One region of the Aurantimonas litoralis genome, then DNA from elsewhere that is predicted to be linked to it. Evidence: predicted binding sites of a transcription regulator. Region 1 holds the regulator's gene; the other holds the start of a gene.

Region 1 (7,626 bases):
CGTCCTCAACGCCTGGCTGCCGCGCAACATGGTGATCGTCAACCAGGCGGCCTTCGACGCCCTGCCGCCGGAGGCCCAGACCGCCATCACCGAGGCGGCGGCCGCCGCCGAGACCCGCGGCTGGGAGGCTTCGGTGGCCGAGACCGAAAGCGCCACCAAGACGCTGTCGGAGAACGGCATCACGGTCGAGGAGCCGTCCGAGCAGATGAAGGCGGACTTCCAGAAGATCGGCGAGACGCTGACCGAATCCTGGAAGCAGTCGGCGGGCGAGGCCGGCGCGGCCCTGATCGAGGCCTATCGCAACTGATCATTGCTCCCGTGAGACGGGCGGCGGCCATCGCCGCCCGTCTTCTGCCCCGAGCCTGCCCGTCAACCCGCCCGGAGCACCGATGCGTCGCGTTCTCGATACGATCTACAGCGTGGCCGGCGGCATCGCCGCCCTCTGCCTCGTCGCCATTCTTGTCCTCGTCGCACTGCAGGTGGGCGCCCGGCTCCTCGATTTCGTGCTGATCAGTCTCGGGGCGACGCCGACCCGCTTCGCCGTGCCCTCGCTCGCCGAGATCGCCGGCTTCCTCCTGGCGGGCGCCACCTTCCTGGCGCTGGCCGACACGCTGGCCAGGAACGTCCACATCCGGGTCGACCTCGTCACCCAGCGGCTGCCCGAGCGGGTGCGCCAGAATGTCGACGGCATCGTCGCACTGCTCGGCGCCGGGATCGCCCTGTTCGGCGCCTATGCCACCGGCGGACTGGCGCTGAAGAGCTTCAGCTACGGCGACGTCTCCTACGGCATGATCGCCGTGCCGCTCGCCTTGCCCCAGGCGACGCTGGCGCTGGGCCTCTTCATCCTCGCCATCGCCCTCGTCGACGAAGCCGTGCTGGCCTTTCGCGGCATGGATCGCATCGCCGGCAGCGGAGGCAGCGTCTGATGGGCGTGTTCGAAGTCTCGCTGCTGCTCGTCGTCGTCCTCTTCGGCGCGCTGGCGTCGGGCCTGTGGGTCGCGCTCGCGCTGACGCTGACGGCGCTCGCGGCGCTGCTCACCCGGCCGGCGCTGCCCGACGCGCAGATCCTTGCCACCTCCTTCTGGTCCGCCTCGACGTCGTGGGACCTCACCGCCCTGCCGATGTTCATCTGGATGGGCGAAATCCTGTTCCGCTCCAAACTGTCGGAGGACCTCTTCGCCGGGCTCGCGCCGCTGATGCGGCGGCTGCCGGGCCGGCTGATTCACGTCAACATTGTCGGCTGCGCCATCTTCGCGGCGATCTCCGGTTCTTCGGCCGCCACCACCCAGACCATCGGCAAGATCTCGCTGCCGGAACTGAAGGAGCGGGGCTATGACGAGCGCATCGCCATGGGTTCGCTGGCCGGCTCGGGCACGCTGGGCCTGCTGATCCCGCCCTCGATCATCCTCATCGTCTATGGCGCGGCCGTGGAGGAATCGATCGCCCGGCTGTTCATCGCCGGCGTCGTGCCGGGCATCGTGCTGGCACTGTTGTTCATGGGCTATGTGGCGCTCATCACCACGCTGAAGCCCTCGCTGATCCCGGCTGCGGCCGACGTCATCGTCGAGGAAAGCGCCTTTCGCTCGCTCGGCCGCATCCTGCCGACCATCCTGCTGATCGCCGGCGTCATCGGCTCGATCTATGGCGGCATCGCCTCGCCGACCGAGGCGGCGGTGATCGGCGTCATCCTGGCGCTGGTCATCGCAAGGGCCCAGAACGCGCTGAACTGGCAGAGTTTCCGCGAGGGCCTGATGGCGGCGACGCGGGTGTCGGCGATGATCGCCTTCATCCTCGCCGGCGCGGCGGTGGTCACCACCGCCATGGGCTTCACCGGCCTGCCGCGGGAACTGGCCACCTGGATCGGCTCGCTCGACCTGTCCCCCTTCGCGCTGCTGGCGGCGCTGACGGTGTTCTTCATGGTGCTCGGCTGCTTCCTCGACGGCATCTCCATGGTGGTGCTGACCACTTCGGTGATCATGCCGCTGGTAACCCAGGCCGGCTTCGACCTCGTATGGTTTGGCATCTATCTCGTCATCGTCGTGGAGATGGCCCAGATTACGCCGCCGGTCGGCTTCAACCTCTTCGTCATCCAGGGCCTGACCGGTCAGAACATCTTCAGGATCGCCGCCGCCACGGCGCCCTTCTTCGGCCTCCTGGCGCTGATGGTGGTGCTGCTGGCGGTGTTCCCCGATCTCGCGCTCTACCTGCCCCGCACGATGTTCTCCGGAGGCTGACCATGGCCGCGGACACCGACGACACCAGTCCCGAAGTCACGCCGCCAACAGGACCGGCCGGTTTCGGGCCGATCGTCTCCTCGGCGCACCTGGCCGACGGCGCCATGCCGGCGCTGTCGGAGGTCGAGTTCGGGATGATCCTCGCCAACCATGCCTTCGAGCGCTGGATGATCCGCTGCATGACGGCGGCCGGCCAGCCCGGCCTGACGGCGACGGAAATCCTCGTCCTCCACACGGTCACCCATCGCGGCAAGCCCAAGCGCCTCGCCGACATCTGCCTCGTCCTGGGCATCGAGGACACGCATCTGGCGACCTATGCGATCCGCAAGCTGGAGGCGAAGGGGCTGGTGGCGCGCGAGAAAGCCGGCAAGGAACGGCTGATCACGATCACCCCCGAGGGCGAGACCGCCTGCCGCCGCTACAAGGACCTGCGCGAACGCATCCTCGTCTCCGGCGCCGAGGAACTCGGCATTTCCCCCGAGGCCATGACCAACGTTGCCCGCCTTCTGCGCGTCCTGTCGGGCCATTACGACCAGGCGGCCCGCACCGCGGCGAGTTTGTAGAAGGACCGAAGACCGGTCTCGGCTCGGCGTTCACCGCTTGCCAATGCGATAGACATCGCCGCCGGACTGGACTGCTCGCGCCGCACCGCGGGACGCGTGCAGCGATGCGGGCCTTTTCCCATCGCTGCCTTCTGCCATAAGAGACCCTGACGGCACCGCGGACAGGAAGGATACGGCACCATGGCCGAAGCACGGCGGATCGACGGCAAGGCGCGCGCGGCGCGGATCATCGAGGAGGTCACGGCGGCAACGACGTCCCTGACCGCCGAGACGGGCCTTCAGCCCGGACTGGCCGTGGTGATCGTCGGCGAGGACCCGGCCAGCCAGGTCTATGTCGGCTCCAAGGCCAAGCGCGCGGTCGAATGCGGCTTCAAGTCGGTCAAGCACGTGCTCGATACCGACACGTCCGAAGCGGCGCTGCTCGAGCTGATCGCCGAGCTCAACGCCGATCCCGAGATCCACGGCATTCTCGTCCAGCTGCCGCTGCCGCAGCAGATCGACGAGGGCAAGGTGATCCAGGCCATCGACGCCGACAAGGACGTCGACGGTTTCCACCTCGTCAATATCGGGCGGCTGTCCACCGGCGCGATCGACGAGGCCTTCGTGCCCTGCACGCCGGCCGGCTCGATGATCCTGATCCGCGACGTTCTCGGCGACGATCTGTCGGGCCTCAACGCGGTGATCGTCGGCCGCTCCAACATCGTCGGCAAGCCGATGGCGCAGCTTCTCCTCGCCGCCAACGCCACCGTGACCATCGCCCATTCGCGCACGAAGGACCTGCCCGCTCTTTGCCGGAACGCGGATATCCTGGTCGCAGCCGTCGGCCGGCCCGAGATGATCGGCGCGGACTATGTGAAGGAGGGTGCCGTGGTCATCGATGTCGGCATCAACCGGATTGATGCCCCCGAGAAGGGCAACAATCCGGACGGCTCGGCGAAGACCCGGCTGGTGGGCGATGTGGCGTTCGAGGCCGCCTCGCAGAAGGCCGCGGCGATCACGCCGGTGCCGGGCGGCGTCGGGCCGATGACCATCGCCATGCTGATGGCCAACACGCTGGTGGCGGCCTGCCGCGCCGCCGGTCGCACGCCGCCGCGCTTCTGAGCCGGGCCACCAGGATCAGGCGCGACGCCCTGTCCTGTCAGAAATTGGCGGCCGGTCAGCGGGCGCCGACAGCCTGATAGACGGTCGGACCGCCTTCGCCGCCGAAGCCGTAGACGTCGTAGCGGGCATCCGGATCGTCGCCCATGCCGGGCGAGCCCATCGGCATGCCCGGCGCCGACAGGCCGGCCAGGGCGGGACGCTCGGCGAGGAGCCGGTCGATCGCATCCATCGGCACATGGCCCTCGATGACATAGCCGTCGATCCTGGCCGTGTGGCACCCTTCCATCGCCGCCGGTACCTTCGCCGCACGCTTGATCGGGGTCAGTTCGTCGGTGTTCGTGACGGTAACGTCGAAGCCATGGGCGCGGGCAATGTCCGTCCAGGCCTCGCAGCAGCCGCAGCTCGGCGACTTCCAGACCGACATATGCCGATCGGCGTGATCGGCCTTGGCCGCCAGCGTGCCGAGCACGAGCAGTCCGGCCGAAACCGCGAGCGGGAGGATCGTCTTCGTCATAAGTCGCCTGTTCTTGCCTGGCATCCGTATCGCGAACTGGTCCCCGCGATACGGAAAAGCGTCGGCCGGCTTTGTGGCGATCAGATGGTGTCGCCGGCGTCCTGCGGGGCGGCGTCCGCCTCGGCCTTGGCGGCAGAGGCCTTCGGCCCGCCCTTGGAGACGCCGACCATGGCCGGGCGCAGCACGCGCTCGCCAATGGCATAGCCCGCCTGCACGACCTGCAGGACGGTGCCGTTCGGCACTTCGGTGTTCGGAATCTCGAACATCGCCTGATGGAAATTCGGGTCGAAGCGCTGGCCTTCCGGGTCGAGCTTCTTGACGCCGTGCTTCTCCAGCGTGCTGAGCAGCGACCGCTCGGTCACCTCGACGCCGTCGATGAGACCGGCCAGACCACCCTCGCCATCGGCCTTGGCTTCGGCCGGCACGGCTTCCAGCGCGCGGCGCAGATTGTCGGCGACCGACAGGATCTCGCGGGCAAAGCCGGTCACCGCATAGGTGCGCGCATCCTTGACCTCGCGCTCGGTCCGCCGGCGCAGGTTTTCCATGTCGGCGGCCAGCCGCAGCAAGCGATCCTTGACGTCGGCGTTCTCGGCTTCCAGCGCGGCGATGCGTTCGGCATCGGCGCTGGCGGCCGCATCGGCGTCGGCAAAGCCGCTGGCGGCGTCCGCATAGCCGCTGCCCTCGGCATTGGCATTGGCCGCCGCGCGCCGCGCCTCGGCCTCGCTCGCCGGGTCGGCGCGATCGCGGGCGGCCGGGTCAGCCGCCCGGTTGCGGGCTTCGTCGTGTTCGCGCTTGCCGGTATCGCTCATGCGTCATCACCTCGTGTCGGGGCCTGGCTGCGCAAGTCCGGCGGTGGGAGTTCCCATGCGAACCGCGCAGCGCGGCGGAAAATCGTTGTCGCGCCGCATATCGAATTGACGGGACGGAAAATCAAGCCTCGCGGGCAGCCGCGCCCGAGGTCAGAAGCCGCGATACGATGCGCGCGGTATAGTCCACCATCGGCACAATGCGCTTGTAGTTGAGCCGGGTCGGACCGATCACGCCCACCGCGCCGATGACGCTCTCGCCGCCGCCCTGATAGGGGGCGACCACCAGCGAGGATCCGGACAGAGAGAACAGCTTGTTCTCCGACCCGATGAAGATCCGCACGCCATTGCCCTTCTCGGCAAGGCCCAGAAGCTCGATGATGCCGCTCTTGGTCTCGAGGTCGTCGAAGAGCAGGCGCAGCCGCTCGATGTCCTCGGATGCGGTGACGTTCTCCAGAAGATTTGCGCGACCGCGCACGATCAGCCGCGCCGGCTGGTCGGCCGAGGCGCCGGACCAGACCGCCAGCCCCTTTTCGACGAGCTGGCGCGACAGGAGATCGAGGGCGCTGGACGTGTCGTCCTTCAGCCGGGCAATTTCCTCGCTCGCCTCGCCCAGCGTGCGGCCGACGATATGGGCGTTGAGGAAGTTTCCGGCCTCGACGAGCTGCGAGGCGGTGACGCCGGCCGGCAGGTCGAGAATGCGGTTCTCCACCTCGCCATTGGCGCCGACCAGCACCGCCAGCGCCCGCGTCGGCTCCAGCCGGATGAACTCGATATGCTTGAGGCGCAGATCGGCCTTGGAGGTGAGCACGATGCCGGCGCCGCGCGACAGGCCGGACAGAAGCTGGCTCGCCTCGGTCAGAAGCGATTCGAACGGGCGGCCGTCACCCGACACGCGCACCTTTTCCTCGATCTCCTCGCGCTCGGAGGAGCCGAGATCGCCGACTTCCAGAAAGGCGTCGACGAAGAAGCGCAGGCCCAGTTCGGTCGGCATGCGTCCGGCACTGACATGCGGCGCGTAGATCAGGCCGAGCGCTTCCAGATCGCTCATCACGTTGCGGATCGAGGCCGGCGACAGCGCGTTGGTCAGGAGCCGCGACAGCATGCGCGAGCCCACCGGCTCGCCGATGTCGAGATAGCTTTCGACGATCAGCCGGAAGATCTCCCGCGAGCGCTCGTCCAGCGGCAGTGCTCCGGAAGCCAAATCGCTGACAGGCAAACGGAATTCAGTCATGGCGTCGCATCGTTTCCCGCATGACCGGACTATAGGGAATGCATGGGCCCTCGCCAAGCCGTCCGGCCGCGATCCCCCTCCGCGCAAGCACGTTTCCAGGCGATCTTCCGCCATGGCGCGGCGCCCCGCCATGACGGCGACGCGAAAATCTTTGATCCGCCGGGTCATCGCCGATACAAGCCCGGCGCAACCCGAAGCATCTATTCCCTTCTCCAGGACCGATTGTCAGGACCTCATCATGCGGCCATCCAAACGCGCCTTCGACGAATTGCGGCCCGTCAGCCTCGAGCGGAACTACTCGCGTCACGCCGAAGGCTCGTGCCTCGTCCGGTTCGGCGACACCCATGTCCTGTGCACGGCGAGCCTTGAAGAGCGCGTGCCGGGCTGGCTGAAGAATTCCGGCAAGGGCTGGGTGACGGCCGAATACGGCATGCTGCCGCGCGCCACGGGCGACCGGATGCGCCGCGAGGCAGCGTCCGGCAAGCAGTCGGGCCGCACCCAGGAAATCCAGCGCCTCGTCGGCCGCAGCCTGCGCGCCGTCGTCGACCTGCAGGCGCTGGGCGAGCGCCAGATCACCGTGGATTGCGACGTCATCCAGGCCGATGGCGGCACCCGCACGGCGGCGATCACCGGCGGCTACGTGGCACTGGCCGACTGCCTCGCCTGGATGGGCCAGCGCGCCATGGTCGATCCGGCCAAGGTGCTGAAGGACCACGTCGCGGCGATCTCCTGCGGCATCTACAAGGGCGAGCCGGTGCTCGACCTCGACTACCCGGAGGATTCCACCGCCGAGACCGACGCCAATTTCGTCATGACCGGCTCCGGCGGCATCGTCGAGATCCAGGGCACCGCCGAAGGCACGCCGTTCTCGCAGGACGAGTTCCTCAAGCTCCTCGATCTCGCCCGCAAGGGGATCAACGATCTCGTCGGCATGCAGCGCCAGGCCATCGAGGCCGCGCAATGAAACGTCTCGACCCGAAGGACGGCCCGCTTCTCGTCGCCAGCCACAACATCGGAAAGATCTGGGAAATCCGCGAGCTGATGGAGCCCTTCGGCTTCGAGGTGACCTCGGCGAAGGACAAGGGCCTCGAGGATCCCGAAGAGACCGGCACGACCTTCGAGGCCAATGCCGAGCTCAAGGCACTGGCCGCCATGCGCGCCACCGGTCTCGTGTC
Region 2 (7,626 bases), on a different contig from region 1:
CGAGAATGGCGAGGCCGTGGGTCGTCAGATCGCCGGCCTCGTCCCAATGTCCGGTGACGAGCGCGAAGACGAAGGTCAGCGAGACCGAGAGGGTGACGAGGAACTCGGCCGTGTTGACGGTGCCGATGACGTAGCGCGGCTGGCCGCCGGCGCCGAGCAGGCCGGAGGTTACGATCGGTCCCCAGCCGCCGCCGCCGACCGCGTCGAGGAAGCCGCCGCAGGCGGCCAGCGGCATGGAGGTCGCGGGCGAGACCGGCCTGCTGGGGATCTTCCGGAACGAGCGGACGAGGAGATAGACGCCGATCACCGCCAGATAGGCGCCGACATAGGGGCGCAGAATACTGCCGGAGATGCTGGTCAGGACGTAGGTGCCGAGAACGCCGCCGAGAATGCCGAGGGGCACGAGGCGCCAGAACAGCTTCCAGTCGACATTGCGGTTGGCGAGATGCGCGGTGCCCGACGCCGCGGTGGTGAAGAGTTCGGCCGTGTGGACCGAGGCCGAGGCCGCGGCGGGCGCGACGCCGAAGGACAGGAGCACGGTGGAGGAGACGATGCCGTAGGCCATGCCGAGCGCGCCATCGACGAGCTGGGCGAGGAAGCCGACGGCAAGAAACAGGAGGAAGTCGCTCATGGAAGACCCGGTCGTTGGAGACCGGATCAGGCTATCTTATTCCTATCTCGTGGATAGGAATAGAAGTTCGGCGGAGGGGCTGCCGCGCGCACATCCTGTGCGTATTTCGCCGACCCATGAGATCGGACATCTTCGACGCCCGCGGCGCGCGGTGTGACCGCATATGCCTGGGCGGACGCCGGGGCGGATGGGGCGCATCCCGGCCTAGACGGGATCGTCGGCCCGGTCCCCATCGCCGAAATGCTTAGCTTCCAGAATGGCGGCCGTGGCGTCGCGCACCGCCAGAAGCGCGGTGCGGGTCTCGCAGGTCTCCACGTCGCGGCAATCCTCGCAGCGGCGATAGGCGGTGCGGGACGCGCAAGGGGCCAGCGCCAGCGGACCGTCCACGACGCGCAGGACATCGGCGAAGCTGATCTCGTCGCCGGGCCGCGCCAGGCGGTAGCCGCCACGCGCCCCCCGCAGGCTGACGAGAAGGCCCGCCTGTTTCAGCTCGGCCAGGATCGCTTCGAGAAACTTGCGCGGAATCTGCTCTTCGGCGGCGATGACGGCGGCCGACACGGGCGCGGCCCGCGGCGCGATGTTCCTCAGGGAGCGGATGGCGTAGCGGGCGCGCTGCGAGATCATGGCATGTCTATCGCAAGGCGGGCGCGGCCGGGCAAGCCGGTGCTGCCGGATGCGGGCAGGGCGCACGAAAAAGGGGCCCGGCGATGCCGAGCCCCTCGATAGTCCGGATGAATGTCCGGCCGGTTCGGACTTCTTAGAAGTCCATACCGCCCATGCCACCCATGCCGCCCATGCCGCCGGGCATGCCGCCGCCACCGCCGGCCGACTCCTTCTTCGGAGCCTCCGAGATCATGGCTTCGGTGGTGACCAGCAGGCCGGCGACCGATGCCGCGTCCTGGAGAGCCGAGCGAACGACCTTGACCGGATCGACGATGCCCATCTGGATCATGTCGCCATACTCGCCCGTCGCGGCGTTGTAGCCGAAGGACAGGGACTCGTTCTCGAGGATCTTGCCCACGATGATCGAGCCTTCCGCACCGGCGTTCTGGACGATCTGACGGATCGGAGCCTGAAGCGCCTTGCGGACGATGGCGATGCCGGCGTCCTGGTCGGCATTGATGCCCTTGATGGTGACGGCGTTCGAAGCGCGCAGCAGCGCGACGCCACCACCGGCCACGATGCCTTCTTCGACGGCCGCACGGGTCGCGTTGAGGGCGTCGTCGACGCGATCCTTCTTCTCCTTGACTTCGACTTCCGTCGCACCGCCGACGCGGATGACGGCGACGCCGCCTGCGAGCTTGGCGAGACGCTCCTGGAGCTTCTCGCGGTCGTAGTCCGAGGTGGTCTCCTCGATCTGACCCTTGATCTGGCCAACGCGGGCTTCGATCTGGGTCTTCTCACCGGCACCATCGACGATGGTGGTGTTTTCCTTGGTGATCGAGACCTTCTTGGCGCGGCCGAGCATGTCGAGGGTGACGTTCTCGAGCTTGATGCCGACGTCCTCGGAGATGACCGTACCGCCGGTCAGGACGGCGATGTCCTCGAGCATGGCCTTGCGGCGATCGCCGAAGCCCGGTGCCTTGACGGCCGCGATCTTCAGGCCGCCACGCAGCTTGTTGACGACCAGCGTGGCCAGGGCCTCGCCCTCGACGTCCTCGGCGATGATGAGGAGCGGCTTGGAGGACTGCACGACGGACTCGAGGACCGGCAGCAGCGCCTGGAGGTTGGAGAGCTTCTTCTCGTGCAGGAGGATGTAGCAATCCTCGAGCTCGGCGACCATCTTCTCCGGGTTGGTCACGAAGTACGGCGACAGGTAGCCGCGGTCGAACTGCATGCCTTCGACGACTTCGAGCTCGGTCTCGGCGGTCTTGGCTTCCTCGACGGTGATGACACCCTCGTTGCCGACCTTCTGCATGGCCGAGGCGATCATCTCGCCGATTTCCTTCTCGCCATTGGCGGAGATGGTGCCGACCTGGGCGACTTCGTCCGAGGTGTCGATCGAGCGGGCGGCAACGCCGAGAGCCTCGACGACCTTCAGGACGGCCGCGTCGATGCCGCGCTTGACGTCCATCGGGTTCATGCCGGCGGCAACGGCCTTGGCACCCTCGCGGACGATCGCCTGGGCGAGAACCGTCGCGGTGGTCGTGCCGTCACCGGCCTTGTCGTTGGTCTTCGAGGCCACTTCGCGCACCATCTGGGCGCCCATGTTCTCGAACTTGTCCTCGAGCTCGATCTCCTTGGCGACCGAGACACCGTCCTTGGTGATGCGCGGGGCGCCGAAGGACTTGTCGATGACGACGTTACGACCCTTCGGGCCGAGGGTCACCTTGACCGCGTCGGCAAGAATGTCGACGCCACGCAGCATGCGCTCACGTGCGTCGCGGCCGAACTTTACTTCTTTAGCTGCCATGTTCGTATTCTCCCGGGCGCGCCATCTGATCAGGCCGCGCCGTTTCGAAGTTTCGTGGAATTACGGAAATCGCAGGCGCCTGATCAGGCGACGACGCCCATGATGTCGGATTCCTTCATGATCAGGAAGTCTTCGCCGTTCAGCTTGACCTCGGTGCCCGACCACTTGCCGAAGAGGACGCGATCGCCCGCCTTTACGTCCAGCGGCACGACCTTGCCCGAATCGTCACGAGCACCGGAACCGACGGCGACGATCTCGCCTTCCTGCGGCTTCTCCTTGGCGGTGTCCGGAATGATGATGCCGCCAGCCGTCTTGGCTTCGGATTCCACCCGACGGACCACGACGCGGTCGTGCAGAGGACGGAAATTCACAGCTGCCATGTTCGTTGAACCCTTCGTTGACGGATATGGCCGGACCCGCTTTTCGGCATCCGGCGTGAACAACTGGCACTCACCTGGGGCGAGTGCTAACGACGATGGAGATAGTGTCGCAGCCGGCGCGGTGTCAAGCGGTCGGCGCATCGCGTCATCGAAGTTTCGTTAATCGCCGTGCGGGATCGGCCCGGCATCCCTGGGCGGGGTTGACGCGGCAGGTGCAGGCGCTTGCGACAGCGCTTCGCCTTGACCGGTCGGCAGGCCGCCTCTATCGGCACGGGACAGGCAATGGCAGCGTGGACACCGATGGAAACTTCTCTCTCCGACACCGGCCGCGGGACGGATACCGTCCGACCGCCGCGGGACGTCCGGCCGATCGCCGCGCTGGCCGAGATCGCCGGCGACTATGACGCGATCTTCTGCGACGTCTGGGGCGTCGTCCACAATGGCGTCGTCAAGCATCCGGCCGCCGAGGCGGCGCTGACGGCGGCGCGTGCGGCGGGCGTCAAGGTGGTGCTCCTGACCAACTCGCCGCGCCCGTCGGCCGGGGTCGTCGCGCAGCTCGGCACGATGGATTTCTCCCACGACGCCTATGACGCCATCGTCACCTCCGGCGACGCGACGCGCGCCCTGATCGCCGATGTCGCGGGACCCGTCTTCCATATCGGACCGGAGCGCGACTACGACCTCTTCGCCGGCATCGACGTCGATCTGGTCGGTGAGGCCGACGCGAGGGCCGTGATCGTCACGGGCCTTTACAATGACGAGATCGAGACGCCGGCGGACTATGCCGACATGCTGGCACGGCTGCAGGCGCTCGACCTGCCGATGATCTGCGCCAATCCGGACATCGTCGTGCATCGCGGCGAACGGCTGATCCCGTGCTCCGGCGCACTGGCGCGCGACTACGGCCTGATCGGCGGCACGGTGCGCCTTGCCGGCAAGCCGCACCGGCCGATCTACGACGTTGCGTCTCGCGTCCTCGATCTGGGGTCCTCGTCGCGGGTGCTGGCGATCGGCGACGGGCTGATGACCGACGTGAAGGGCGCCAATGATTTCGGCGCCGACGCGCTGCTGATCACCGACGGCATCCATGGCGAGGAACTGGCGTCGGCGGATTCGGCGACGCAGACCGTCGCCGCCGTCCTGTCGGAACGCGGCCTGACGGCGCGCTACTTCATGGCTGCCCTGACATGATGCCAGACGCGATCGCGCGTCTCGGCTCGGTCGCGGACGTGCCGGCGGATCTGCGCGGCGCCGTCGTGGCGGTGGGCAATTTCGACGGCGTGCATCGCGGCCATCAGGCCGTCCTGGGAGAGGCCCGGACCATCGCGGCGGCCGAAGGACGGCCGCTCGTCTGCCTGACCTTCGAGCCGCATCCGCGCTCGGTGTTCCGTCCCGACCAGCCGGTGGCGCGGCTGACGCCGGCGCCGATGAAGGCGCGCCTCCTGGAGATGCTCGGCTTCGACGCGGTGGTCGAACAGGGGTTCTCCCGCGAGTTTGCCGGCCTCGCGCCGGAAGCCTTCGTCGAGACCGTGCTGGTCGAGGCGATGGGCGCCCATCACGTGGTTGCCGGCTTCGATTTCCATTATGGCGCCAAGCGCGGCGGCACGCCCAAGACGCTGGCCGAGGCGGGCCGGATGCATGGCTTCGGCGCCACCTTGGTGCCGGCCTTCGTCGACGAGGGCGGCGAGACGGTGTCGTCGAGCCGGATCCGCGACCGCCTCGGGGAGGGCGCCGTCGCCGAGGCCGCGGGGCTGCTCGGCTACCGCTGGACGATCGCCGGCGAGGTGGTCGGCGGTGCCAGGCTCGGCCGCACGCTCGGCTATCCGACCGCCAACATGGTCATCGAGCCGGACAGCCTGTTGAAGCACGGCATCTATGCGGTGCGCCTGCGCCGTGCCGACGGCACGCTGCATGATGGCGTGGCGAGCTTCGGTCGTCGCCCGACCTTCGACAATGGCGCCGCGCTGTTCGAGACCTTCCTGTTCGACTTTTCCGGCGATCTCTATGGCGAGACCGTTTCGGTGTCGCTGTTCGGCTTCCTGCGCGGCGAGGAGCGCTTCGACGGCGCCGAGGCGCTGATTGCCCAGATGGATCGCGACGCGGACGAAGCCCGGGCGATGCTCGCCGGCGTCGCGCCGCTCGGCGACCTCGACCGCCGCATGGCGTTCTGACCGACTGCCTGTAGCTCGCGACCAGGCCCGCCGCCTGCCTGCCGCCTGCCGCGTTCTTTCCATCCGGGCGCGGAGTTGCTAAAGCCACGCCATGTTGGATCCACGCGCAATACTCCGTCCGGGCCGAATTAGTCGCCCGGCCTTCTGACCGGCCAGGCCGGAGAAGGTCCGGGTTGCCGGCCATTTGCGCCACCACGCTTCCTTTTCTCGCGCCGCCGTTACGACCGCGGCAGACGACATGGCTGAATTCATGAGCGACACCAAGAACGACACTGCGGCCGGTTCCGCCACCGGGATCGACTACGCCAAGACGCTGTTCCTGCCCGAAACGCCGTTTCCCATGCGCGCCGGCCTGCCCAAGGCCGAGCCCGAATGGATCGGCAAGTGGGACGCGATGGACCTCTACGGCACCCTGCGCCGGGAATCGTCCGGCCGGCCGAAATACGTGCTGCATGACGGGCCGCCCTACGCCAACGGCAACCTCCATATCGGCCACGCCCTGAACAAGGTGCTGAAGGACGTCATCACCCGCTCGTTCCAGATGCGCGGCTACGACGCCAATTACGTGCCGGGCTGGGACTGCCACGGCCTGCCGATCGAGTGGAAGATCGAGGAGCAGTACCGGGCCAAGGGCAAGAACAAGGACGAGGTGCCGGTCAACGAGTTCCGCAAGGAATGCCGCGACTTCGCCGCCCATTGGGTGGGCGTGCAGACCGAGGAGTTCCGCCGCCTCGGCGTCGAGGGCGACTTCAAGGACCCGTATCTGACCATGGCCTACGGGGCGGAGTCGGTGATCGCCGGCGAGCTCCTGAAATTCGCCATGTCCGGCCAGCTCTATCGCGGCTCCAAGCCGATCATGTGGTCGGTGGTGGAAAAGACCGCGCTGGCCGAGGCCGAGGTCGAGTATCACGACCACGAGTCCGACACGATCTGGACCAAGTTCCCGGTGCGCGGCAGCGAGGCGCTTGCCGGTGCAGCCGTGGTCATCTGGACGACCACCCCCTGGACGATCCCCGGCAACCGGGCGATCGCCTATTCGCCGCGCATCGCCTACGGCCTCTACGAAGTGACCGCCGGCGAGGACGCGGAGAATCCGCGCTGGGCGAAGGCCGGCGACCGGCTGGTGCTGGCCGACGCACTGGCCGCCGACGTCCTGTCCAAGGCGCGGGTGCCGGAGGACGGCTATCGCCGCGTCGCGGACGTTCCGGCCGGCGATCTCGCGGGCCTCGTCTGCGATCATCCGCTGAAGGGTGTCGGCGGTGGCTACGACTTCGCCGTGCCGCTGCTTGAGGGCGACCATGTCACCGACGATGCCGGTACCGGCTTCGTCCACACCGCGCCGGGTCATGGCCGCGAGGATTTCGACGCATGGATGGATGCGCGCCGCGACCTCGAGAAGCGCGGCATCGACACGACCATCCCCTTCACCGTCGACGACGACGGCTTCTACACCAAGGACGCGCCGGGCTTCGGCCCGGACGCCGAGGGCGGGCCTGCACGGGTCATCGATGACAAGGGCAAGAAGGGCGACGCCAACAAGCGGATCATCGCCGCGCTGATCGAGGCCGGAAATCTGCTCTCTCGCGGGCGGCTGAAGCATTCCTATCCGCATAGCTGGCGGTCCAAAAAGCCGGTGATCTTCCGTAACACGCCGCAATGGTTCGTCCATATGGACCAGGACCTCGGCGGCTACGGCCTCGACGGCCAGTCGGCAAACGCCGGCAGCGAGGATACCCTCCGCGCCCGCGCGCTCGGCGCCATCGACGCGACGCGCTTCGTGCCGGCGTCGGGCCAGAACCGGCTGCGCGGCATGATCGCCGACCGGCCGGACTGGGTGTTGTCGCGCCAGCGCGCCTGGGGCGTGCCGATCTGCGTCTTCGCCGACGAGAATGGCGAGGTGCTGAAGGACGAGGCGGTCAACGCCCGCATCCTCGAAGCCTTCGCGGCCGAGGGCGCCGACGCCTGGTTCGCCGACGGCGCCAAGGAGCGCTTCCTCGGCAACGAGCACGATGCCGGCAAGTGGACCATGGT

The links. The regulator HrcA, encoded in region 1, represses chaperone genes, less so after heat shock. The targets are predictions, from matches to a motif close to GTTAGCACTCNCNNNNNGNGAGTGCTAAC.
Region 2: the regulator HrcA is predicted to act here: its motif matches at 3,487-3,515, upstream of groES (co-chaperone GroES).

What each region holds. Positions count from the first base shown of each region.
Region 1 covers NZ_JAPFBM010000005.1:169,648-177,273, reverse strand. Annotated here, with positions in the region: gene N7I30_RS12800 (TRAP transporter substrate-binding protein) at 1-307, shown strand, start outside; gene N7I30_RS12795 (TRAP transporter small permease) at 390-926, shown strand; gene N7I30_RS12790 (TRAP transporter large permease) at 926-2,233, shown strand; gene N7I30_RS12785 (winged helix DNA-binding protein) at 2,236-2,796, shown strand; gene folD (bifunctional methylenetetrahydrofolate dehydrogenase/methenyltetrahydrofolate cyclohydrolase FolD) at 2,977-3,897, shown strand; gene N7I30_RS12775 (DUF411 domain-containing protein) at 3,953-4,411, opposite strand; gene grpE (nucleotide exchange factor GrpE) at 4,492-5,220, opposite strand; gene hrcA (heat-inducible transcriptional repressor HrcA) at 5,342-6,451, opposite strand; gene rph (ribonuclease PH) at 6,690-7,415, shown strand; gene rdgB (RdgB/HAM1 family non-canonical purine NTP pyrophosphatase) at 7,412-7,626, shown strand, end outside.
Region 2 covers NZ_JAPFBM010000002.1:421,719-429,344, reverse strand. Annotated here, with positions in the region: gene N7I30_RS06790 (sulfite exporter TauE/SafE family protein) at 1-631, opposite strand, end outside; gene N7I30_RS06785 (RrF2 family transcriptional regulator) at 836-1,255, opposite strand; gene groL (chaperonin GroEL) at 1,389-3,044, opposite strand; gene groES (co-chaperone GroES) at 3,128-3,424, opposite strand; gene N7I30_RS06770 (TIGR01459 family HAD-type hydrolase) at 3,707-4,615, shown strand; gene N7I30_RS06765 (bifunctional riboflavin kinase/FAD synthetase) at 4,615-5,595, shown strand; gene ileS (isoleucine--tRNA ligase) at 5,834-7,626, shown strand, end outside.